DNA from 3 places in the Ciceribacter sp. RN22 genome. Region 3 is predicted to be linked to each of the others. Evidence: predicted binding sites of a transcription regulator. Region 3 holds the regulator's gene; each other region holds the start of a gene.
What was found. The regulator LexA, encoded in region 3, represses DNA repair genes until DNA is damaged. The targets are predictions, from matches to a motif close to TGTTCNNNNTGTGTTCNG.
Positions count from the first base shown of each region.

Region 1: dnaE (DNA polymerase III subunit alpha) is a predicted target of LexA. The motif match lies at 5,098-5,115, and genes of this name have one in related genera.
Region 2: recA (recombinase RecA) is a predicted target of LexA. The motif match lies at 5,737-5,754, and genes of this name have one in related genera.

Region 1 covers NZ_JAMXLD010000001.1:1,453,570-1,461,441, forward strand. Annotated here, with positions in the region: gene NHF53_RS07255 (ribonuclease J) at 1-107, shown strand, start outside; gene mce (methylmalonyl-CoA epimerase) at 181-585, shown strand; gene NHF53_RS07265 (DUF1467 family protein) at 745-1,014, shown strand; gene proS (proline--tRNA ligase) at 1,560-2,882, shown strand; gene NHF53_RS07275 (lipoprotein-releasing ABC transporter permease subunit) at 2,903-4,210, shown strand; gene NHF53_RS07280 (ABC transporter ATP-binding protein) at 4,225-4,914, shown strand; gene dnaE (DNA polymerase III subunit alpha) at 5,347-7,872, shown strand, end outside.
Region 2 covers NZ_JAMXLD010000001.1:2,187,408-2,195,279, reverse strand. Annotated here, with positions in the region: gene NHF53_RS10760 (flagellar biosynthetic protein FliO) at 1-725, opposite strand, end outside; gene cckA (cell cycle histidine kinase CckA) at 1,004-3,604, shown strand; gene NHF53_RS10750 (pseudouridine-5'-phosphate glycosidase) at 3,738-4,664, opposite strand; gene NHF53_RS10745 (carbohydrate kinase family protein) at 4,693-5,637, opposite strand; gene recA (recombinase RecA) at 5,881-6,969, shown strand; gene alaS (alanine--tRNA ligase) at 7,126-7,872, shown strand, end outside.
Region 3 covers NZ_JAMXLD010000001.1:1,801,565-1,809,436, reverse strand. Annotated here, with positions in the region: gene eno (phosphopyruvate hydratase) at 1-285, opposite strand, end outside; gene kdsA (3-deoxy-8-phosphooctulonate synthase) at 462-1,310, opposite strand; gene NHF53_RS08995 (VOC family protein) at 1,310-2,206, opposite strand; gene lexA (transcriptional repressor LexA) at 2,423-3,136, shown strand; gene NHF53_RS08985 (ComEC/Rec2 family competence protein) at 3,117-5,609, opposite strand; gene gltA (citrate synthase) at 5,887-7,176, shown strand; gene NHF53_RS08975 (HAD-IC family P-type ATPase) at 7,235-7,872, opposite strand, start outside.

The DNA.
Region 1 (7,872 bases), 350 kb from region 3:
AGGACCTCGATGTCGTGCGCGAGAGCATCCGCCGCGCCGTTCGTGCCGCAGCCAACGAGGCCTGGGGCAAGAAGCCGGTGGTGACCGTGTTCGTGACGAAAGTCTGAGTGACGGGCGAGCGGTTCCCGGTATAGGGTCCGCCGCGTCCGCAATCTCTGTTTCGTTCGAAGGGAGTATTCCATGCTTGGACGGGTCAATCACGTCGCCATCGCCGTACCGGATCTCGAGGCTGCGACGGCGTCCTATCGCGACATGCTGGGCGCTACCGTCTCCGCGCCGCAGTCCCTGCCGGAACATGGCGTCACGGTCGTCTTCGTGGAACTGCCGAACACCAAGATCGAGTTGCTCGAGCCGCTCGGCGCCGACTCGCCGATCGCGGCCTTTCTCGCGAAGAACCCCGCCGGCGGCATGCACCACATCTGTTACGAGGTCGATGACATTCTCGTTGTTCGCGACCGGCTGACGGAAAGCGGTGCGCGCGTGCTCGGCGGTGGCGAACCGAAGATCGGCGCTCACGGCAAGCCGGTGCTCTTCCTTCATCCCAAGGATTTCAACGGAACGCTGATCGAGCTCGAACAGCTCTGACCTTTCTGCGTTTGTGCCTTCCGGCCGCGTGAAGCGCCCCGGCGATCATTGCCTCGGGGGTTTGTGCCGGCGATCCGTTCGGCCTATAAGGTGCCGACGCGGCGAGGCCGCGGCTCGAAAAATGACGACGCCCGGGCAGGGCGTCCCGGAGTTCTCGACATGACGTTCGTCTCGGCCTTCGCCGTCTATTTCATCATCTGGTGGATCACCCTGTTCGCCGTTCTGCCGATCGGGCTGAAGACGCAGGACGAAGAGAAGGACGTGGTGCCCGGTAGCGTCGGGAGCGCGCCGGCCCGGTTCCGCGGTGGCCGTGTCGTCCTTCTGACGACGGTGATCTCGGCCGTCATCTACGCGGGGTGGTTCATCGCCTCGACCTATTTCGGGATCAGTGTCGACAGCCTGCCGCAGATCATGCCGCGTTTCGATTGAGGTGTCTGGCGTCCGAGGGCGAGCTTGACAGCCCTGGAAGCGTGCTTTCGAGCATCTTCGACTCGTGCTCGTTGTCTGGAAAGCAAAAAAAAACAAGGTCGTATGACCTTGTTTGAAAGTATCGCGTGATCCTTAACCTGTTACGGGGCAGCGAACGAGCGCGCCAAAGATCTGATCCTCCCAAGATTTAACCGCGAGTGCGGCAAGAATTTAAGCTTCCTGCCTGTTTTGTGGGCTCACGCTAGCCCAAAGTTTAAACGTTGTCACGTCCAATTTTTGTATTTTTGCTACAGTCCGCGAAAAAAATCGATGATGCCCAAATGTCGCAGGCCGAGCGAGCAAAACTGGCCTGCCGACAGCCTGTGGAGGCCGCGCAGACAGGCGATGTGGCGGGTGCGGGCGCCGACGGGTAGGCGCGTCGGATGGCAGGCGGGTTGCGGGTTTTCATCCCCTCCGGAAACAGCTATGAACGCAGCCACACCAACCGTTGTCACGGCTGATTCCGCGAAAAATGCGCGGGCGCCACTACCTGTCTGGAATTCGTTATGCGTCTGTCACGCTATTTTATGCCCATCCTCAAGGAAAATCCGAAGGAAGCGGAGATCGTCTCGCACCGCCTGATGCTGCGTGCCGGCATGATCCGACAGCAGAGCCAGGGGATCTATTCCTGGCTGCCGCTGGGCAAGCGCGTGCTCGACAAGGTCAACAAGATCATCCGCGAGGAGCAGAACCGCGCCGGCGCCATCGAGATCCTGATGCCGACGCTGCAGTCGGCCGAACTCTGGCAGGAGAGCGGTCGGTATGATGATTACGGCAAGGAGATGCTGCGCATCAAGGACCGGCAGGACCGGCCGATGCTCTATGGCCCGACCAACGAGGAGATGGTCACCGACATCTTTCGCTCCTACGTCAAGTCCTACAAGGACCTGCCGCTGAACCTCTACCATATCCAGTTGAAGTTCCGCGACGAGATCCGTCCGCGCTTCGGCACCATGCGCTCGCGCGAATTCATGATGAAGGACGCCTATTCCTTCGACCTCACCATGGAAGCGGCCGTGCACTCCTACAACAAGATGTTCGCGGCCTATCTGCGCACCTTCGACCGGCTCGGGCTCCGGGCGATCCCGATGCGCGCCGACACCGGCCCGATCGGCGGCAATCACAGCCACGAGTTCATCATTCTCGCCGAGACCGGCGAGTCGGAAGTCTTCTGCCACAAGGATTTCGTCGATTTCGACATTCCGGGCGTAGACACCGACTTCGACGATGTAAGGGGCCTGCAGGCGATCTTCGACAAGTGGACCTCGCTCTACGCCGCGACCTCCGAGATGCATGACGAGGCGGCCTTCGCCGCAGTTCCGGAAGGTGAGCGCCTCTCCGCGCGCGGCATCGAGGTCGGCCATATTTTCTACTTCGGCACCAAGTATTCCGAGCCGATGGGCGCGAAGGTTCAGGGCCCCGACGGCAAGGAGCATACCGTGCACATGGGATCCTACGGCATCGGCCCGACGCGCCTCGTCCCGGCGATCATCGAAGCCTCGCACGACGACACCGGCATCATCTGGCCGGCCTCGGTCGCGCCCTTCGATGCGGTCGTGATCAACATGAAGGCCGGCGACACGGCCTGCGACGCTACCTGTGACGCGATCTACGCTGCGCTTTCGAACGCGGGCAAGGACGTGCTGCTCGACGACACCGACGACCGGGCCGGTACCAAGTTCGCCACCGCGGACCTCATCGGCGTTCCCGTCCAGGTCATCGCCGGCCCGCGCTCCGTCGCCAACGGCGAGGTCGAGCTCAAGGACCGCAAGACCGGCGCGCGTGAAACAATGACGGTAGAAGCGGCCATCAACAAGCTGGTCGGCTGATTGCCGGTCGAGGAGGCGAGATGACAAGCGCAGTCGAAGGCCGCGAGGCGGACAAGGTCACCCCGAGCCCGTCGGCGCGGCCGTTCTCCGCCTTCGAGCGCATCGTCGCCTGGCGCTATCTGCGCGCCCGGCGGAAGGAAGCGTTCATTTCGGTGATCGCCGGCTTCTCCTTCGTCGGCATCATGCTCGGCGTCGCGACCCTCATCATCGTCATGGCGGTGATGAACGGCTTTCGCACTGAACTCATCTCGCGAATCCTCGGCATCAACGGCCACATGATCGTGCAGCCGGTCGACGGGCCGCTCGACAACTATGCGGAGCTTGCCGACAAGTTCTCCGGCATCGCCGGTGTCACGATGGCGCTGCCGCTCGTCGAGGGGCAGACGCTTGCCTCCGGCCGTGGCGGGGCGGGAACCGGTGCGCTGGTGCGTGGCATCCGCGCCGACGACCTCACCAAGCTCAAGACGGTCTCGAACAACATCCGTGCCGGCGACATGGTCGGCTTTGCGGCGGGGCAGGGCGTCCTGATCGGCTCGCGCATGGCGAACGAACTCGGGCTCACGGCCGGCGATACGATCACGCTCGTCTCGCCGGAAGGCGATGTCACGCCACTCGGGGTCAATCCGCGGGTGAAGTCCTATACCGTCTCCGGCATCTTCGAGATCGGCATGTCGGAATACGACGCCTCGATCATCTACATGCCGCTCGAGGAGGCGCAACTCTATTTCAATGCCGAGGGCATCGTCCAGTCGATCGAGCTTTTCGTCGCCGATCCGGACCTCGTCGACGAGCTGCGGCCGAAGGTCGAGGAAGCGGCCGGGCGACAGATCTTCATCACCGACTGGCGCCAGCGCAACCAGACCTTCTTCTCGGCCCTGCAGGTCGAGCGCAACGTGATGTTCATGATCCTGACGCTGATCGTGCTCGTCGCCGCGCTCAACATCATCTCGGGCCTCATCATGCTGGTGAAGGACAAGGGAAGCGACATCGCGATCCTGCGCACCATGGGTGCGACCGCCGGCTCGATCATGCGCATCTTCTTCATGACCGGCGCGGCGATCGGCGTCACCGGCACCTTCGCCGGGGTGGCCCTCGGTGTCGTCGTTTGCCTCAACATCGAATCGATCCGCGGCTTCTTCTCCTGGGTCAGCGGCACGGTGCTCTTCGATCCTGAACTCTACTTCCTGAGCCAGCTTCCGGCCGATATGAACGTCGGCGAGACGATGTCTGTCGTCATCATGGCGCTGACGCTCTCCTTCCTGGCGACGCTCTTCCCCGCCTGGCGCGCCTCGCGGCTCGACCCGGTACAGGCCCTCCGCTACGAATAAGGATGCCGCTTTCCATGGCCACCGACAAAGTCCTCGCGCTTACCGGGATCGATCGCAATTACGGGCAGGGCGAGACGCTGCTGAGCATCCTGAAGGGTGCCGAATTCAGCCTCGAGAGCGGCGAGACGGTGGCGCTTGTCGCCCCGTCGGGAACGGGCAAGTCGACGCTTCTGCACGTCGCTGGCCTGCTCGAGCATCCCGACGCCGGCGAAGTCGTGATCGGCGGGGAAGCCTGTTCGGGGCTCTCCGAGGACCGCCGCACCGCCGTGCGGCGGCGCTCGATCGGCTTCGTCTACCAGTTCCACCACCTGCTGCCGGAATTCTCTGCCCTCGAGAACATCATGATGCCGCAGCTCATCGCCGGGCTTTCCATGGCCGAGGCCAAGGAGCGCGCCGCGCAGCTTCTCGATTACATGCGGATCGGCCACCGTGCCGATCATCGTCCGGCGGAACTCTCGGGCGGCGAACAGCAGCGTGTGGCGATCGCCCGCGCCGTCGCCAACGCGCCGCTCGTGCTGCTCGCCGACGAGCCGACCGGCAATCTCGACCCGGAGACGGCATCCTACGTCTTCTCCGCTCTGCGTGCGCTGGTCCGCCAATCGGGGCTCGCCGCGCTGATTGCCACCCATAATCACGAACTGGCCCAGCGCATGGACCGCTGCGTGACGATCGTCGACGGCAAGATCGTCGATTACGCGGTCTGAGACGCTTCCGGACGGCCGCGGCGATGACGGCCGCGGTGCCGGCGCAAACTGCCGCCAACGTTCCCGCTCCTTTGTCTTCGCCCGGCGAGAGCCCCTGCAGGGGCGCGCCGTAGTCGCGTTACCCCTATGTTCCCGCGTATTCGCGTCGTTGATGGAACCATATGACCCTTTTTGGGTTGACAAAGGAACAAAGAGGGAACAAACTAAAAACATAACGAGTAAGGAGTGAGCCATGACTGATGTTTTCCGTGATGTCGCCGCATTCGCCTCGATCCTCATGTTCGTCACCGGCTTGTCGGTGATCGTCTCGGCGATTTGAGGTTCCTGCGCCTATCCTGTAGAGAGTGACCCGTATCCGGCCGACAAGGCTGGACTTCCCTGTCGGGGCGATCGAAAATCGCACCGATTCATCGGATGCGGGTAATGACGGATATGGGCGAAGCAGTTGACGAGGGCGGGCGCGAGGCAAGTTCGCCGGGTTTTGTGCATTTGCGCCTGCATTCGGCCTATTCGCTTCTCGAAGGCGCATTGCCGCTGAAGAAGATCCTCCGGAAGGCTGCCGCCGACGGCCAGCCGGCGATCGCGATCACCGACACCAACAATCTCTTCGTCGCGCTCGAATTCTCGCAGTATGCCGTCGGCGACGGGCTGCAGCCGGTCATCGGCTGTCAGGTGTCGATCGACATGGAGGATGCCAGGGATGACAAGCGGTCGTCTCATGCTCCCGCCAGATATCCGGCGATCGTGCTGCTCGCGGCGAACGCGGCCGGTTACGAGCGGCTCGTCGATCTCGTCAGCCGGGCCTATCTGGAAGGCGAGGGGCACCAGGCGGTGCATGTCACTGCGTCATGGCTGGAGGAACGCGGGACGGAGGGGCTGATTGCCCTGACCGGAGCTTCGGGCGGGCCAGTGGACGTCGCGCTTTTGGAAGGACACAGCGCGCAGGCGGAAACGAGGCTTTTGACGCTGAAGCGGCTTTTCGGCGACCGGCTCTACGTCGAGCTGCAGCGCCACGGCGACTACGATCGTCGGCACGAGACCAGGATGGTTCAGCTCGCCTACCGTCATGAACTGCCGCTGGTTGCGACCAACGAGGCCTTCTTCCTGACGCGGGAGGATTACGACGCGCATGACGCCCTGATGGCGGTCGCCCACAATGCGATCGTCTCCGACGACAACCGCTTCCGCCTGACACCTGACCACTATCTGAAGAGCCGGGCCGAGATGCAGGCGCTCTTCGACGATCTGCCGGAGGCGATCGAGAACACCGTCGAGATCGCCATGCGCTGCTCCTTCGTGCTCGGCACGCGCAAGCCGATCCTGCCGCGCTTTGCCGGCGTCGGTGCCGATCCGGAGGAGGCGGAGAAGGCCGAGGCGGAGGAACTGAGGCGGCAGGCGGTCGAGGGCCTCGACCGGCGGATCGCGGCGCTCGGAATGGCGCCGGGCTACGAGGAGAAGGATTACCGCGAGCGGCTGCAATTCGAGCTCTCGATCATCGAGCGCATGAAGTTCCCCGGTTACTTCCTGATCGTCTCCGACTTCATCAAGTGGGCCAAGCAGCATGACATTCCGGTCGGCCCGGGCCGTGGTTCGGGTGCGGGCTCGCTGGTCGCCTATGCCCTCACCATCACCGACGTCGACCCGCTGCGCTTCTCGCTGCTCTTCGAACGCTTCCTCAATCCGGAGCGCGTGTCGATGCCGGACTTCGACATCGACTTCTGCCAGGACCGGCGCGAAGAGGTGATCCGCTACGTCCAGAAGAAGTACGGCCGCGAACAGGTGGCGCAGATCATCACCTTCGGTTCGCTGCAGGCGCGCGCGGCGTTGCGCGACGTCGGCCGCGTTCTGGAGATGCCCTACGGACAGGTCGACAAGATCTGCAAGCTGGTGCCGAACAATCCGGCGAACCCGACGCCGCTCTCCAAGGCGATCGAGGAGGAGCCGAAGCTGCGCGAGGAGGCGGAAGCCGAGCCGGTCGTCGCGCGCCTTCTCGACATCGCCCAGAAGATCGAGGGCCTCTACCGCCATGCATCGACCCATGCCGCCGGTATCGTGATCGGCGACCGGCCGCTGTCGAAGCTGGTGCCGATGTATCGCGATCCGCGCTCCGACATGCCGGTCACGCAGTTCAACATGAAGTGGGTCGAGCAGGCGGGCCTCGTCAAGTTCGACTTCCTCGGCCTGAAGACGTTGACGGTCCTGAAGACAGCGGTCGATTTCGTCGCCCGCCAGCGCGGCGTCACCGTTGATCTCGCGTCGATTCCGCTCGACGACAAGGAAACCTACGCGATGCTCTCGCGCGGCGAGACGGTCGGCGTGTTCCAGGTTGAAAGTGCAGGCATGCGCAAGGCGCTGATCGGCATGCGGCCGGACTGCATCGAGGACATCATCGCGCTGGTGGCGCTCTACCGCCCGGGCCCGATGGAGAACATCCCGGTCTACAATGCCCGCAAGCACGGCGAGGAAGAGATCGAGTCGATCCATCCGAAGATCGACTATCTCCTGAAGGAAACGCAGGGCGTCATCGTCTACCAGGAGCAGGTGATGCAGATCGCCCAGGTTCTGTCGGGCTATTCGCTCGGCGAAGCCGACCTCCTGCGCCGCGCCATGGGCAAGAAGATCAAGGAGGAGATGGACAAGCAGCGCGCCCGCTTCGTCGACGGCGCAGTGAAGAACGGCGTGTCCAAGAACCAGGCGGACATCATCTTCGACCTGCTCGCCAAGTTCGCCAACTACGGCTTCAACAAGTCGCACGCCGCCGCCTACGCGATCGTCTCCTATCAGACGGCCTACATGAAGGCGCATTACCCGGTCGAGTTCCTCGCCGCGACCATGACCTACGATATGGCCAACAGCGAGAAGCTCAACGACTTCCGCCAGGATGCGGGGCGCCTCGGCATCAAGGTCGTCCCACCGTCGGTCCAGACCTCGTTCCGTCATTTCCAGACCGGCGACCGC
Region 2 (7,872 bases), 390 kb from region 3:
GACTTTGGTGGTTCCGTTGCTGCGACGACCGGTACGATCGTAACCGGGGCGTCATCCCTGACGACTGCAGGGGCGGCTACAGGCTGGATGGGCGCCGGGCTCGGCGGCGGTGCGGACGCGGCTATGTCTGCGGCCGGAACCGGCTGTGGCGCCGGCTGCTTTCTCAGCGCCGGCTCGATTGCCGCGGCCGCGGTGACGGTACGCATGGGCTCCGCGGCCGGTTTGACCGGTGCCGGCGGCTGTCGCGGCGGTTCGCGACGAATGGGTGCTGCGACCGGCTCCGGCCTGTTTGCCGGGAGCTCGGGCTCGGGACGGATGGCGGCGATTGCTGCCGCCGGTTTGGGAATCGCCACAGGCTCGCGATCACCCGGCCGGTCTTCGTGTGCGAGCGGGACGGCCTGCGACGGCGACACGGGCGTGGCCGACAGGTAGGCGCGTTCGTCGCCGATCCCGCTTTCGATGACGATGTCGGTCGGCCCGCCGATCATGACGAGATGTTCGACATTGTCGCGGCGCACGAGCACGAGGCGGCGGCGCGCGTCGACCGCGGCGGCATCGAGGACCTGCAGGCGCGGCTGCCTGTTGCGCCCGCCGCGCACGAAGGGCGAGGGCGCCCGCTTGCGCAGCAGCCAGAGCACGATGAACAGGCACAGGAGCGCCAGGCTGACACCCAGTGCCGCGACCAGGAAACGATTGCCGTAAGCGGCGACGAGTTCTTCGATCATGTCGGCCCTCCTTTTTCCCGCTTTGTGGCAGAAGACCGCCGGCAGCGCAATGCGATCACCGGGCAGCGTCCTCCCGCAGGCGCTCGCGAACAATCCGGTTGCCCGGATGTTCTGCGTCAAATGCGGCTTTCCTGTGGGATTGCCTGTGTATGGCAGACCTCAAACTGTGGGGGCGGAGCTTTTTGCCGTACCTGCAACTTGCTAAACATGGCAGAAAGGTCCGATTCTGCCGATCTTCACGAGTAGGCGGATTGTCGGGCGGTAACGACGAGGCGTTCATGACGAGATTGCAACAGGCCGGCGAAAGCGATGCGCCCTTGGTCGACCGGGGTAACCGGTCCGGTGCGGCCATACGCATCATCGTGTTGGCGGTCGTGCTGCTCGCCGCCGCGGTCGCCTTCGTCCTCTTCAAGGATCAGCTCGAGAACGAATTCGTCCTCGGTATCCTCGGCGTGCTGGCGATGATGGGAATATTCTTCCTCGTCTCGGCGATGATCGGCTTCGTCGCCGTGATGCCGCAGTCGCAGTCCGACACGCTGGCCCGCAGCTTTCTCGCGAGCCAGCCAGAAGGTACGCTGATCACCGACGACAACGGCCGCATCGTTTTCGCAAACGCGGCCTACGGGCGGATCACCGGCGCCAGGAAGTCGACCGAAGTACAGACGCTGGAGGCTCTGCTCTCGCGCCATCGCGAATCGAGCGAGGCACTCTATCGGCTCGCCAACGGTTTGCGCACGGGCCGCGAGGGCTATGAGGAGTTTCGGCTCCTGAAGCCGCTCGGTCCGGTGACCGGCAACGGCTCCGGCGCCCACTGGTATCGGCTGAAGGCGCGGCTGCTGCCGCTCGAAGGCAGCGCCAAGGTGCTGCAGATCTGGCAGATCACCGACATCACGTCGGAGCGCGAGGACCAGGAGCGCTTCTTCAAGGAACTGCAGCACGCGATCGACTACCTCGATCACGCGCCGGCGGGCTTCTTCTCGGCCGGGCGAAAGGGCGAGATCTACTATCTCAATGCGACGCTCGCCGAATGGCTCGGCATCGATCTCACGCAGTTCTCGCCGGGTTCGCTCACCGTCGCCGAACTGGTCGCGGGCGAGGGAATGGCGCTCATCGAATCGGTACAGGCGGCGCCCGGCTCGACCAAGACGGAGACCTTCGATCTCGACCTGCGCTGCGCCAACGGCCAAAGCCTGCCGGTGCGGCTCATCCATCGCGTCCGTGCCGCCCGCGACGGTGCGCCGGGCGAAAGCCGCTCGATCGTGCTGGCGCGGCGGGACGACCACAGCGGCGACCAGTCGGCATCGATCGCCTCGATGCGGTTCACGCGCTTCTTCAACAACACGCCGATGGCGATCGCCTCCGTCGACGGCGAGGGCCGAATTCTCCGGACCAACGCGCCCTTCCTCAAGCTCTTCTCGGACCTCGTCGGTCGCGACGACGTCGATCGCGGTGCGAGCCTCGACGTGGTTTTCCACGAGAGCGAACGCGAACGTTTCAGCCAAGCGCTTGCCGCCGCGAAGAACCGTCAGGTGGATATCGCGCCGATCGACAGCCGGCATCCGAACAACGAGACGCGGCATTTCCGTTTCTACGTCAACGCGGTCATCGACCAGAGCGACGAGGCGCCGGAAGAGGCGGCGATCGTCTATGCGGTCGACGTGACCGACCAGAAGGCGCTCGAAACCCAGATGGCGCAGACCCAGAAGATGAATGCGGTCGGAACGCTCGCCGGCGGTATCGCCCACGACTTCAACAACGTGCTGACGGCGATCTTGCTTTCCTCCGACCATCTCCTGCTGCAGGCCCGGCCGTCGGACGCGAGCTTCGCAGACCTGATGGAGATCAAGCGCAACGCCAACCGGGCTGCCGTGCTGGTGCGGCAATTGCTCGCCTTCTCGCGCAAGCAGACGATGCGCCCGTCGGTGCTGAACCTCACCGATGTCATCGGCGACCTGCGCATGCTGGTCGACCGCCTGATCTCGGGTACGGCGGTGAAGCTCCAGGTCGACTACGGCCGCGACCTATGGCCGGTGAAGACGGACCTTTCGCAGTTCGAGCAGGTGCTGATCAATCTCTGCGTGAACGCGCGCGATGCCATGCCACAGGGCGGCACGATCACCATTTCCACCCGCAACATCACGGCGGAGCAGGCCGCTGCCTACCACTACCGTGAACTGCCTGCCGAAGAGTTCGTGCTGGTCGAGGTGGCCGACACCGGAACCGGGATCGCGCCGGAGATCATGGAGAAGATCTTCGAGCCCTTCTTCACCACCAAGGAAGTGGGCAAGGGGACGGGGCTCGGTCTTGCGATGGTCTACGGGATCGTCAAGCAGTCCGGCGGCTACATCTATCCCGAATCCGAGGTCGGCAAGGGAACCGCCTTCCGTATCTTCCTGCCCCGGCACGTGGCCGAGATCGCGCCTGTTCCCGCCGGCGGCGAGGCCGGAGCCGCGGATACCGAAGCTCGTCCGGCGGCGGTTTCGGAGCCCGCCGACCTCACAGGCAAGTCGGCGGTCGTTCTCCTCGTCGAGGACGAGGAGGCGGTGCGACGCGGCGGCAAGCGCATGCTGGAGACCCGCGGATACACGGTGCACGAGGCCGGCTCGGGCGTCGAGGCGCTCGACATCATGGACGAGCTCGACGGCGCCGTGGACATCGTCGTCTCCGACGTCGTCATGCCGGAAATGGACGGACCGACGCTGCTGCGGGAACTACGCAAGAAATATCCGGACCTGAAATTCATCTTCGTCTCGGGCTATGCCGAGGACGCGTTCGCCCGCAACCTGCCGGCCGACGCGAAGTTCGGCTTTCTGCCGAAGCCGTTCTCGCTGAAGCAGCTCGCCGTTGCGGTTCGTGAAATGCTGGACGGGGACGACTGAACGGCGACGTTTCGGTGTCGCGCACGCATCGGCAGGTCGTGCGAGATGACAAGGGAAGAAGAGGATCAGGCCGGCGAAAGACTGACGTAGCGGAATGTATCTCCCGCTACGTTAGCTATGATCGCGAGGGTGCTCAGTCGTTCATCGCGACGGCGATTTCCGCAGCGAGGCGGGCATTGTTCTCGACCAGCGCGATATTGGTCTTGAGGCTGCGGCCGGCGGTCAGATGGAAGATGTTGTCGAGCAGGAACGGCGTCACATCCTTGCCCGTCACCTCTTCGCGCTCGGCACTGGCGAGCGCGCGACCGATATAGATCTCCATCTCCTCGCGGGGGATTTCGTGTTCCTCCGGCACCGGATTGGCGATCAGCATGCCGCCCTCGATGCCGAGTTGCTCGCGCATCCGCTGGAAATTGGCGATGGCCGCGGGGCTGGAGAGCGAGAGCGGGCTACGCAGGCCGGAATCGCGCGACCAGAAGGCGGGAAACTCCTCGCTGTCGTAGGTGACGACCGGAACGCCACGCGTTTCCAGGAATTCGAGCGTTTTCGGAATGTCGAGGATCGCCTTCGGACCCGCGGAAACGACGATGACCGGCGTGCGGGCGAGCTCTTCGAGGTCGGCCGAGATGTCGAGGCTTTCCTCGGCGCCGCGATGGACGCCGCCGATGCCGCCAGTGGCGAAGACCGAGATGCCGGCACGGCTTGCAGCGATCATGGTCGCGGCCACCGTCGTTGCGCCGCTGCGGCGTTCGGCGAGCGCGAAGGCGATGTCGGCGCGCGAGAGCTTCATGACGCCGGTCATCTGCGCAAGCGCCGCGATCTGTGCGTCCTCGAGGCCGATGTGCAGGATGCCGTCGATGACTGCGATGGTCGCCGGCACGGCGCCCTTCTCGCGAATGATCGCTTCGACGCTGCGCGCCATCTCCAGATTGCCGGGGAAGGGCATGCCATGGGTGATGATCGTCGATTCCAGCGCCACGATCGGCGCGCCGCGGACCTTGGCGGCGGCGACTTCCTTCGAATAGACGATCGGCAGCAGGGGCGAAATGGCTTTGGTCATGGGAGGTTCCGGGTTTCGAGACTGCAGGTCATGACAGGATTTTCGCGTCCGGCACAAGGGGCATATACGAATTGGCGAGATCGCGGGAGAGGTTTTCCGCGGTTGCGTGCGGCGAGCGAAGGGTAATGGCCGCAAGCGCGGCTCCGTGACGCAGTGCCTCGCCGAGGCTGCAGCCTCCGATGCAGGCCGAGATGACGCCGGACGCAAAGGCGTCGCCGGCGCCGGTGACGTCGACCACGCTGTCGAGCCGCGGCGGCGAAAGGATCGCTGTTTCTGTCTCGTCGAACGCGACGACGGCTTCGGCGCCGCAGGTGACGACGCCGCCCTTGAGACCCTTTTCCCGCAGAAGCGCGGGCCAGCCGGCGGGATCATCGGGGCGGGCGCCGGTGAGGGCCTCGGCCTCCGCCGCGTTCATGAACAGCATGGTGAGGTCGGTGAAGCAGGGCAGCAGACGCACGACCTTCGCCGGCGAAATCGCGATCGCGAAGACCGGCAGGCCACGCGCGGCGGCGGCATCGGCAAGCGCTGTGAGCGTCTCCGCCGGCAGATTGGCGTCGCAGAGCACGTGGCGTGCTTCGCCGAGCGCGGCGCGGAAGGAGAGGGTGCGGGTACGGCGTGGCCCGAAGAGGTCGTAGAGCTCCATATCGGCAAGCGCGATGACGAGATTACCGTCCGCCTCGAGGATCGCCGTGTAGCTCGGCGTGGCGCGATCGAGAAAGACGACCGGACAATCGTCGATGCCGACGCGGAGGGCTTCGGCCGAGACGGCGATTCCTGCCGCGTCACCGCCGCGCGGCGCGATCAGCCTGACCTCGTGGCCGAGCCGGGCGAGATTGCGGGCAGCGTTGAAGCCGCCGCCGCCCGGTTCTTCAAACCAGCGACCGGGATTGCTCGCCCCCATGACAGTCGTGCCGGCGATCCGTCCGCGGCGGTCGATGTGGGCGCCGCCGACGACGAGAAGGGAACCACTCATGCGCGCTTCCCGGAGCATTGCGGGCGCGACGAATCGCAAGCGGCCGCAGGTGCGGCGAAAGCACGGCGGGGCATGAGCGACGGTACACGGTACGTCGCCTGAAACATAAAGTGAACATCCTGCGAAGTCGCAAGTCTATTCAGCAGGTTGAACAGGGATTGCCAGATGAGAACAAAACGTGTACGCATGGTCCGTCGGCTGCTTCATTGCCTATGCGGCTTCAATAACCTAAAGGTGGATCGAATGGCACAAAATTCTTTGCGGCTCGTAGAGGACAAATCGGTGGACAAAAGCAAGGCACTTGAAGCGGCACTTTCGCAGATCGAGCGAAATTTCGGCAAGGGCTCGATCATGAAGCTCGGCGCGAACGAGAGCGTGGTCGAGATCGAGACGGTTTCCACCGGGTCGCTGAGCCTCGACATCGCGCTCGGCATCGGTGGCCTGCCGAAGGGGCGCATCGTCGAGATTTACGGTCCCGAAAGCTCGGGCAAGACGACGCTCGCACTGCAGACGATCGCCGAATCGCAGAAGAAGGGCGGTATCTGCGCCTTCGTCGACGCCGAGCACGCGCTCGATCCGGTCTATGCCCGTAAGCTCGGGGTCGACCTGCAGAACCTCCTCATTTCACAGCCTGACACCGGCGAACAGGCGCTCGAAATCACCGACACGCTGGTGCGCTCGGGCGCGATCGACGTGCTCGTCGTCGACTCGGTCGCCGCACTCACGCCGCGCGCCGAAATCGAGGGCGAGATGGGCGACAACCTGCCGGGCATGCAGGCCCGCCTGATGAGCCAGGCGTTGCGCAAGCTCACCGCCTCGATCTCCCGCTCGAACTGCATGGTCATCTTCATCAACCAGATCCGCATGAAGATCGGCGTGATGTTCGGTTCGCCGGAAACGACGACCGGTGGTAATGCGCTCAAGTTCTACGCCTCCGTTCGCCTCGACATCCGCCGCATCGGCGCCGTCAAGGAGCGCGAGGAGGTCGTCGGCAACCAGACGCGCGTGAAGGTCGTCAAGAACAAGATGGCGCCGCCCTTCAAGCAGGTCGAGTTCGACATCATGTACGGCGAGGGCGTCTCCAAGACCGGCGAACTCGTCGATCTCGGCGTCAAGGCCGGGATCGTCGAAAAGTCCGGCGCCTGGTTCTCCTACAACAGCCAGCGGCTCGGTCAGGGACGCGAGAACGCCAAGACTTTCCTGCGGGACAATCCGGAGCTTGCCCAGGAGATCGAGATGGCGCTGCGCCAGAATGCCGGGCTGATCGCCGATCGTTTCCTGCAGAATGGTGGTCCGGACGCCGGCGACGGTGATGGTTCCGCGGACATGTGATCCGCAATCATTTCAACGACCGACAGAGCGCCGGTCCGATATCGGAAGATGTCGGGCCGGTTTTTTTCCGTGCGGCTGGACAGTGCCGGTCACGGACGATAAAAGCCTTTGGTTTTTAGGCTTTGGCCGGCATCCGGCAGCAATGAAGGGCGTGACATGAGCGGCGTAAATGACATCCGGTCGACTTTTCTCGATTACTTCAAGGCAAATGGCCATGAAGTCGTGTCGTCGAGCCCGCTCGTGCCGCAAAACGACCCGACGCTGATGTTCACAAATGCCGGCATGGTGCAGTTCAAGAACGTCTTCACCGGCCTCGAGCAGCGTCCCTACAAGACGGCAGCAACCGCGCAGAAGTGCGTGCGCGCCGGCGGCAAGCATAACGACCTCGACAATGTCGGCTATACCGCGCGTCACCACACCTTCTTCGAGATGCTTGGCAACTTTTCTTTCGGTGACTACTTCAAGGAGCGGGCGATCGAGCTTGCCTGGAACCTGATCACCAAGGAATTCGGGCTTGCCAAGGACCGGCTCTGCGTCACCGTCTACCATACCGATGACGAGGCGTTCGGCCTGTGGAAGAAGATTGCCGGCCTTGCCGACGAGAAGATCATCCGCATCCCGACTAGCGACAATTTCTGGGCGATGGGCGATACCGGCCCCTGCGGCCCGTGCTCAGAGATCTTCTACGACCACGGCGACCACATCTGGGGCGGCCCTCCCGGGTCGCCGGAGGAAGACGGCGACCGCTTCATCGAGATCTGGAACCTCGTCTTCATGCAGTACGAGCAGATCACCAAGGAGGAGCGCGTCGACCTGCCGCGGCCGTCGATCGACACAGGCATGGGCCTCGAGCGCATCGCAGCCGTCCTGCAGGGCCAGCACGACAACTACGACATCGACCTC
Region 3 (7,872 bases):
CTCGATCATCACCTTGTCGATCTGGATCTGGTTTTCCGCATCCAGCCCGCCGACCGCGTCGAAGATCTCGGTGTTGACGGCCTCGACGGCGCGCTCGACGCCCTTGCCGAGATAGCGGCTGCCGCCGTCACGCAGTTCGACCGCCTCATGCGCGCCGGTCGAGGCGCCCGACGGAACGGCTGCACGGCCCATGCTGCCGTCTTCCAGATAGACGTCGACCTCGACGGTCGGATTGCCGCGGCTGTCCAAAATTTCGCGGCCGATGATGTCGGTGATTGCAGTCATGAGCGCCTCCCTGGTGCTGGGTGGGATTGAGGATGGCGCCTGTCTTAATCGAAGACGGGAAAAATACAATGCACGCAGTGTGACATCGCCGGCCCGGCGGCCGGAAAGAGGAGGCGGCAACAAAAAGCGCCGGCTCCACCGGGGCCGGCGCTCTATATAGACAATGCCTTGCGGAATCAGGCGCCCTTGGCGACCGCGTCGAAGGCGAGCAGTTTTTCGAGGAGTCGCGGCATGTCGTTCAGCGGCACCATGTTCGGGCCGTCAGACGGGGCATTATCCGGATCCTCATGGGTCTCGATGAAGAGGCCGGCAACGCCGACGGCAACCGCGGCACGCGCCAGCGTCTCCACGAATTCCCGCTGCCCGCCGGTCGAACCGCCCTGCCCGCCGGGCTGCTGCACCGAGTGGGTGGCGTCGAACACCACGGGCGCGCCCATCGCCGCCATGATCGGCAGCGAGCGAAAATCCGAGACCAGGGTATTGTATCCGAAGGAAGCGCCACGCTCGCACAAAAGCACGTTCGGATTGCCGCTTTCGGTGATCTTGGCGAGCACGTTCTTCATGTCCCATGGGGCGAGGAACTGGCCTTTCTTGACGTTGATGACCCGACCGGTCTTCGCGGCAGCGACCAGAAGATCGGTCTGGCGGCAGAGGAAGGCCGGGATCTGCAGAACGTCGACGACAGGGGCGACGATCGCGCATTGCTCCTCGGTGTGGATGTCGGTCAGCACCGGAAAGCCGAATTCCTTCTTGAGATCGACGAAGACTTCCATCGCCTTTTCGAGGCCGATGCCCCGCTTGCCGGACAAGGACGTGCGGTTGGCCTTGTCGAAGGACGACTTGTAGACGAGCCCGATGCCGAGCTTGTCACAGATCTCCTTGGTCGCACCGGCCATCATGAAGGCATGATCGCGGCTTTCCATCTGGCAAGGACCGGCGATCAGCGAGAAGCGCTTGGAATTGGAGAAGACGACCTTGGCGGCACCTTCGCCGACGACGACTTCGGAATTGGTCGGATTGCTCATCAAACTTCCTCGAATACGAAATGCGCGCCCTGCCCCGCTTCACGCGGCACGATCAGGCGACCATCCTTGCGTGCATGGCGAACGCCATTAGCAGCCAGCAAGCGTTCTGTCACGCCGATATCGACTGTCCGAAAGACGATCGCCGCCCCCATGAGCCCACGCCCGGCATTCGGGGCGTCGAGCCCGAAATAGCCGGTGAGACCGGCAGGTGTCAGCACCTCGATCTTCGCGTTTGCCGAAGGGACGACGAGACCGAAGGAATGCGCCTCGATCTCTCGCTGGTGGAAGACGGTTTCCAGCACCTCCTGGAAGTCGGAGGGGTTTTCCTCCGTCAGCACGACCGCCGAGACGCCCGTCACGCCATTGTCGTGGCGTTCGAGCGCCGCACGATCCGCCGGCAGTGGATTGACCCGTTCGCAGGAGAAGAGGAGAAAATCGGGCGCGCGCAGGTCCGCGGCGAAGGCAAGCCTGAACGAGGCCGTCGCCTCGGTGCCATCCGGCAACCTCAAGGGCCGCGAAAAGTGCAGGATTTCGCCCGCGGAGAGGCCGTGCTCGGTATAGATCGCATGGTCCGCGGCCGCATCCGTCGAGGCAACCGCTATTCCCGACAGTCCCTCGCCGTCCGACATGCGGAAGCGGAAGGCGCGGTCGCGGGCGACGAAGACGTTGCCTTTGCGGGCGGCCTCTTCGCACGCCTCCCGGCTCGCCACGGCGAGTGGCTCCAGATAGGTCTTGTCGGAGAAAAAGACGCAGGCGTTCTCGGTGCCGAAGGGATGCAGCGCATCGGCGGCGACCGTGAAGCCGAGCACGCCGAGCCGCTCGCGCGCAGCCTTCAGCCCGTGCACGGGCAAGACGATGTGATCGACGCCACGCGGCGCCTCGATGGCAGTGGACATTCCGCTCCCTCCTTGTCGGTCACGTTTGATGTGCGCGATTTGCCTTCCCTTTGCAAGGCGAACCAGCCCCCGCCCGGCAGCAGCCCGGAACGGGTGGATGCACGGGAAAAATGCGCCGGAGCTCCAATTGCTTACCAATATTTAAGTACTTGCGGAACACATATGGAACAGATAGTGTATGTTCTGGATTTGTTTCATACGACGGGGCTCTGGATCATGCTGACGCGCAAGCAACAGGAACTGCTTCTCTTCATTCACGAGCGGATGAAGGAATCGGGCGTGCCGCCGTCGTTCGACGAAATGAAGGACGCGCTCGACCTCGCCTCGAAATCCGGCATCCACCGCCTCATCACGGCGCTCGAGGAGCGTGGCTTCATTCGGCGTCTGCCGAACCGGGCCCGGGCGCTGGAGGTGATCAAGCTGCCGGAAGCCTATTCCTCCAGCCTGCAGCCGCGGCGGGGTTTCTCGCCGAGCGTGATCGAGGGAAGCCTCGGCAAGGGACAGCCGGCGCCTGCCGCCAAGCCGCCTGCAGAGGAGCGCTCGAGTTCCGTCGCCGTCCCCGTCATGGGCCGCATCGCGGCCGGCGTGCCGATCTCGGCGATCCAGCACAACACCCACGAAATCACCATTCCGGCAGAGATGCTCGGTTCAGGCGAGCACTATGCGCTCGAGGTCAAGGGTGATTCGATGATCGAGGCCGGCATTCTCGACGGCGACACGGTCATCATCCGCAACGCCAGCAACGCAACGCCCGGCGACATCGTCGTGGCACTCGTGGATGACGAAGAGGCGACGCTGAAGCGCTTCCGCCGCCGGGGCGATTCGATCGCGCTCGAGGCTGCGAACCCGGCATACGAAACCCGCATCTTCGGCCCCGATCGTGTCAAGATCCAGGGCAAGCTCGTCGGTCTCATCCGCCGCTATCACTGACCTGTGCCATGGGAGCGCGCTTCGCGGGCTGTTCGTCGGCGAAGCTGCCGGTTCGCCAATCGTAAAGGCGATGCCGCTGCCACGGCCTGTCGAGAGTGGTGAACGCCGTGCGCTGGCGGATGTCCCGATCGTCGTAATTTCCAAGATAGAACTCGGTTGCGCCCATGCGCCGTAGCGCTTCGGCATCGATCATCCTCGCGCCGGAGCGGCAGACGCCGAAGGGTGGACGACGCGGCGTAATCACGAGGTCGGCGACGTCACATGCGACGCCGAGAAGTGCCTGATCCTCGACCGTCGCGACGCGCCATCCTTTCTCAAGCCGTGCGATACACCAGGACTTTCCGGTGCAGCGGAAGCGGCCGGGGATCGCCGCTTCGAACTGCCGCCGCATCGTCTCGCGAACGGTCCGGATCTGTCCTGCGGAAAACCGGTCCGTTCCGGTCGCCCGGACTTCGGTGACAGGATCGTCTGCGCTGCGGAGCGGGCCGAGATGATCGGGACGCGCAAGCGCGTGCTGCCATTGGGAGAAGAGGAAGTCCGCCGGCTTGCTGCGGTTGGTCGCAATCGTCCTGCCGTCGACAGCGGGCAGCCCCGCCAGCCGTCCGTCCTCCGAGACGATGAGGTCGGCGGTGTCTTCCGCCGGCAGGAGGATCGCAAGCCCGATCACCGCGGCAAGCACTGCCGCACCGATCCAGCGCAGCCGCGTATGCAGCAGGGTGAGCAGCAGGAGCCCCGTGGAGGCGAGCGGCAGAAACCAGTCCCCGAACCGGCCGAAGGATGTCCCCTCGCTCCAGCTCGCAACCGTGGTCGCGATCACGATGACGATCTCGAGGCCCTCGCCAGCGAGAATTAGAAAGGGCGTATCGAGGCCGAACGGCATGAGCAGCATTGCCGCAAGCGCCGCCGGCATCACCACCACGGAGATGATCGGCATTGCCGCGAGATTCGCGACGAGACCGTAAGGTGCCAGTCGATGGAAATGGGCGACGGCGAAGATCGCCGTCGCCAGTCCGCCGATCAGCGACGTCACGAAGGTGCCCGCCGCGAAATTCCACAGGAAGGAAAGGATCTTCCGACCGGGGAAGTCCGGCGCGTAGCGCGATTGCCGCGCTGCACCCCGTCGCCAGCCATCGTAGCCGGCAATCAGTCCTGCGGTGGCGGCAAACGACATCTGGAAGCTCGCACCGAGCACCTGTGACGGCCAAACGGCGACAATGACGATCGCCGCCAGTGCGAGGTTGCGCAGGCTGATCGCCGGGCGGTCGAACAGGACGGCAACCAGCATGATCGCCGTCATCAGAAAAGCGCGGATAGCGGAGACCTGCGAGCCGGAGATCATCAGGTAGAGGAAGGTAGCGGCCAGCGCGGCCATGGCAGCGATCTTCTTGATCGGCCAGGACTGGGCGATTGCCGGCGAGAGGCTGAGCAGCTTGCGCAGGCCGACAAAGAAAATGCCAGCGGCAAGTGCCATGTGGAGGCCGGAAATCGCTGTGATGTGCGCCAGTCCCGAAAGGCGCAGCGCCTCCGTCGTCGCCGCCGACATCGATCGCCGGTCGCCGGTGAGGATCGCGGCGGCAAAGCCGCCGGCGTCGCCCGGAACTGTTCTCCTGATTCGCTGCGTGATGTCGTCGCGGACGACAAGAAGCGTCTGCTCGGCCGCCTCCCACCATGCGCGGGCTCCGGTCGCCGGCGCCCCCTCCGCACGCGTCGGCGCTCCAAGAAAGTAGCCTACTGCGCCGATGCCACCAAAGTAGCTGGCGAACGAAAAGTCATCGAGACCGGGCAAGGCAGGGCCGGAAGGCGGCGACAGCCGCGCTCTGCCATGCAGCCTCTCACCGAGCGCAAACGGCTCGTGGCGGGCGCGGGTCATGAGCACGACCTCTTCCGGTGCTCGCCTGATCGCAGGCTCCGCCGTCGCTTCGACGCGCACCAGATAGCGCCAGTCGCCGCCCGCACCCGCCTCCCGCCGGAGCACCCGTCCCGTCACCTGCGTCGTGACCGGTGTGTCGAGAATGACCGTCTGCAGCCTGCGGACCTCGGCATCGGCAAGCAGCATTCCGGCGGCACAGAGCGCCAGCGCCGACCATGTCCGATATGCAGCAGGTCTGCCGAAGCGCGACAGCACCGCGAAGACGGTGGAGACCGCCAACAAAAGCATGGGTGCTGCAATCGGCAAGGTCAGAGGTAAGGCAAACCAGATGACAGCGCCCACCCCGAGCGCGACGGGCACGAAGAGGAAGATATGCCCGAACGCCTCCTCGCGACCGATCGCCGCGCGGCCCGACGACGAGATGGCCGTGGCTGCACGGAAAATGCGCGCAACGACGCTCTCCCGACCCGTCGCCTGTCGGACGACGAGTGCTCCAGCCGAGCGCGGTTCCGCGATAACCACCGCGTCGAGGGAGATGGCAACAGCGATCGCCGGCCCTTCCCCTGCCCCGGTCCCGGCGCGGTCTTCCGCGATCTTTTCCAAGACGGCTCCAGCCCCGATCGGACACCGGATGACGGCACCCCGGTACCGACATCGCAATGCGACAGTAGCAATCAAAGCGAGCGGACGAAAGTCGAAAACGCCCTCTGATGGCACAACAATGAGCCGCGGAAATCACGATATGTTGCTGGCATTTCGCATCGCACAATTTGCCCTTTGGCTAGCTTGGCATTAACGTCTGGATCATATAGCTAACTCGGGACGCTTAACCTGCGACGCCTTTTCGAAGGCGCCGGACCGCCAATTTCGGAGGATTAGCATGACGGAAAAAAGCGCAGCACTGGCACTTGGCGACAAGAAGGTCGACCTTCCGGTGAAGGAAGGAACCATCGGGCCGAGTGTCATCGACATCGGGGCCCTCTACAAGCACACCGGCTCCTTCACCTACGATCCGGGCTTCACCTCGACTGCGTCCTGCGAATCCAAGATCACCTATATCGACGGCGATGCCGGCGTCCTGCTGCACCGCGGCTATCCGATCGAACAGCTCGCCGAGAAAGGTGACTTCCTGGAAGTCTGCTATCTGCTTCTCTACGGCGAGTTGCCGACCGCGGCCCAGAAGAAGGACTTCGACTACCGCGTCACGCACCACACCATGGTGCACGAACAGATGAGCAAGTTCTTCTCCGGCTATCGCCGCGACGCCCATCCGATGGCGGTCATGGTCGGTACCGTCGGCGCACTTTCGGCCTTCTATCACGACTCGACGGACATCACCGATCCGCACCAGCGCATGGTCGCGTCGCTGCGCATGATTGCCAAGATGCCGACGATCGCCGCCATGGCCTACAAGTACCACGTCGGGCAGCCCTTCGTTTACCCGAAGAACAACCTCGACTACGCGGCAAACTTCCTGCACATGTGCTTCGCAGTACCCTGCGACGACTACAAGGTCGACCCGGTGCTCGCCCGCGCCATGGACCGGATCTTCATCCTGCATGCCGATCACGAGCAGAACGCCTCGACGTCGACCGTCCGTCTCGCCGGCTCGTCGGGCGCCAACCCGTTCGCCTGCATCGCAGCCGGCATCGCCTGCCTCTGGGGTCCGGCCCACGGCGGCGCCAACGAAGCAGCCCTCAACATGCTGCAGGAAATCGGCTCCGTCGATCGCATTCCGGAATTCATCGCCCGTGCCAAGGACAAGAACGACCCGTTCCGCCTGATGGGCTTCGGTCATCGCGTCTACAAGAACTATGATCCGCGCGCGAAGATCATGCAGAAGACCATGTACGAGGTCCTCGAAGCGACCGGTCACGGCGACGACCCGCTGATGAAGGTCGCACTCGAACTCGAGAAGATCGCCCTCAACGACGACTACTTCATCGAGAAGAAGCTCTATCCGAACGTCGACTTCTACTCCGGCATCACGCTGCGTGCGCTCGGCTTCCCCACCACCATGTTCACCGTTCTCTTCGCGCTTGCCCGCACCGTCGGCTGGATCGCCCAGTGGAACGAGATGATCGAGGATCCGCAGCAGCGTATCGGTCGTCCACGCCAGCTCTACACCGGCGCACCGAGGCGCGACTACGTTCCGGTTTCGCAACGCTGAGAACGCAGTCAAGGCAGTAACACAGGGCCCGGCAGACCAAGGTCTTCCGGGCCTTTTCTTATTGCGCTTTGCTGTCGTCGTTGCCGCGCTTCATCGACTCCTGCCGGCGCAACAGCCACTTGTCGACTTCACTCACCGCGAGAAGCGGTGCTGTGGCGACGAGCAGCAACAGCCACTGCTCCAGCGAAATCGGCGCGATTTCCAGGAGGTCGTTGACGCCCGGCACATACATGGCGCCGATGTGCAGCGCCTGCGAACCCAGGACCCCGAGCAGCAGGAACGGGTTCGAGAAATGCGACTGCCGGAAGACCGAACGGCGCTCAGAGCGGCTGTTGATACACTGGACGTTTTCGAAGAGTACGAAGAGCAACAGCAGGAGGTTGCTCGCGGCAAAATGCGACAAACCGGACGTCGTCGCCCAGTAGAAAAGTGCGAAGCCGCCGCCGCCCATGACCAGGGTCGCCAGAACGATGCGTCGAAGCATCAGCCGGTCGAAGATCGGTTCTCCCGGCCGCCGCACCGGCGAACGCAACTCGTCGCCTTCCGCGGGCTCGGTCACCAGCGCCACGTCCTGCACGCCGTTGGTGACGAGATTGAGCCAAAGCAGTTGCACGGCCGTCATCGGCATCGGCGCGCCGAGCACCATGGCAAGCAGGAAGAGCAGGACCTCGGCGGCACCCGTCGAGATCTGCATGA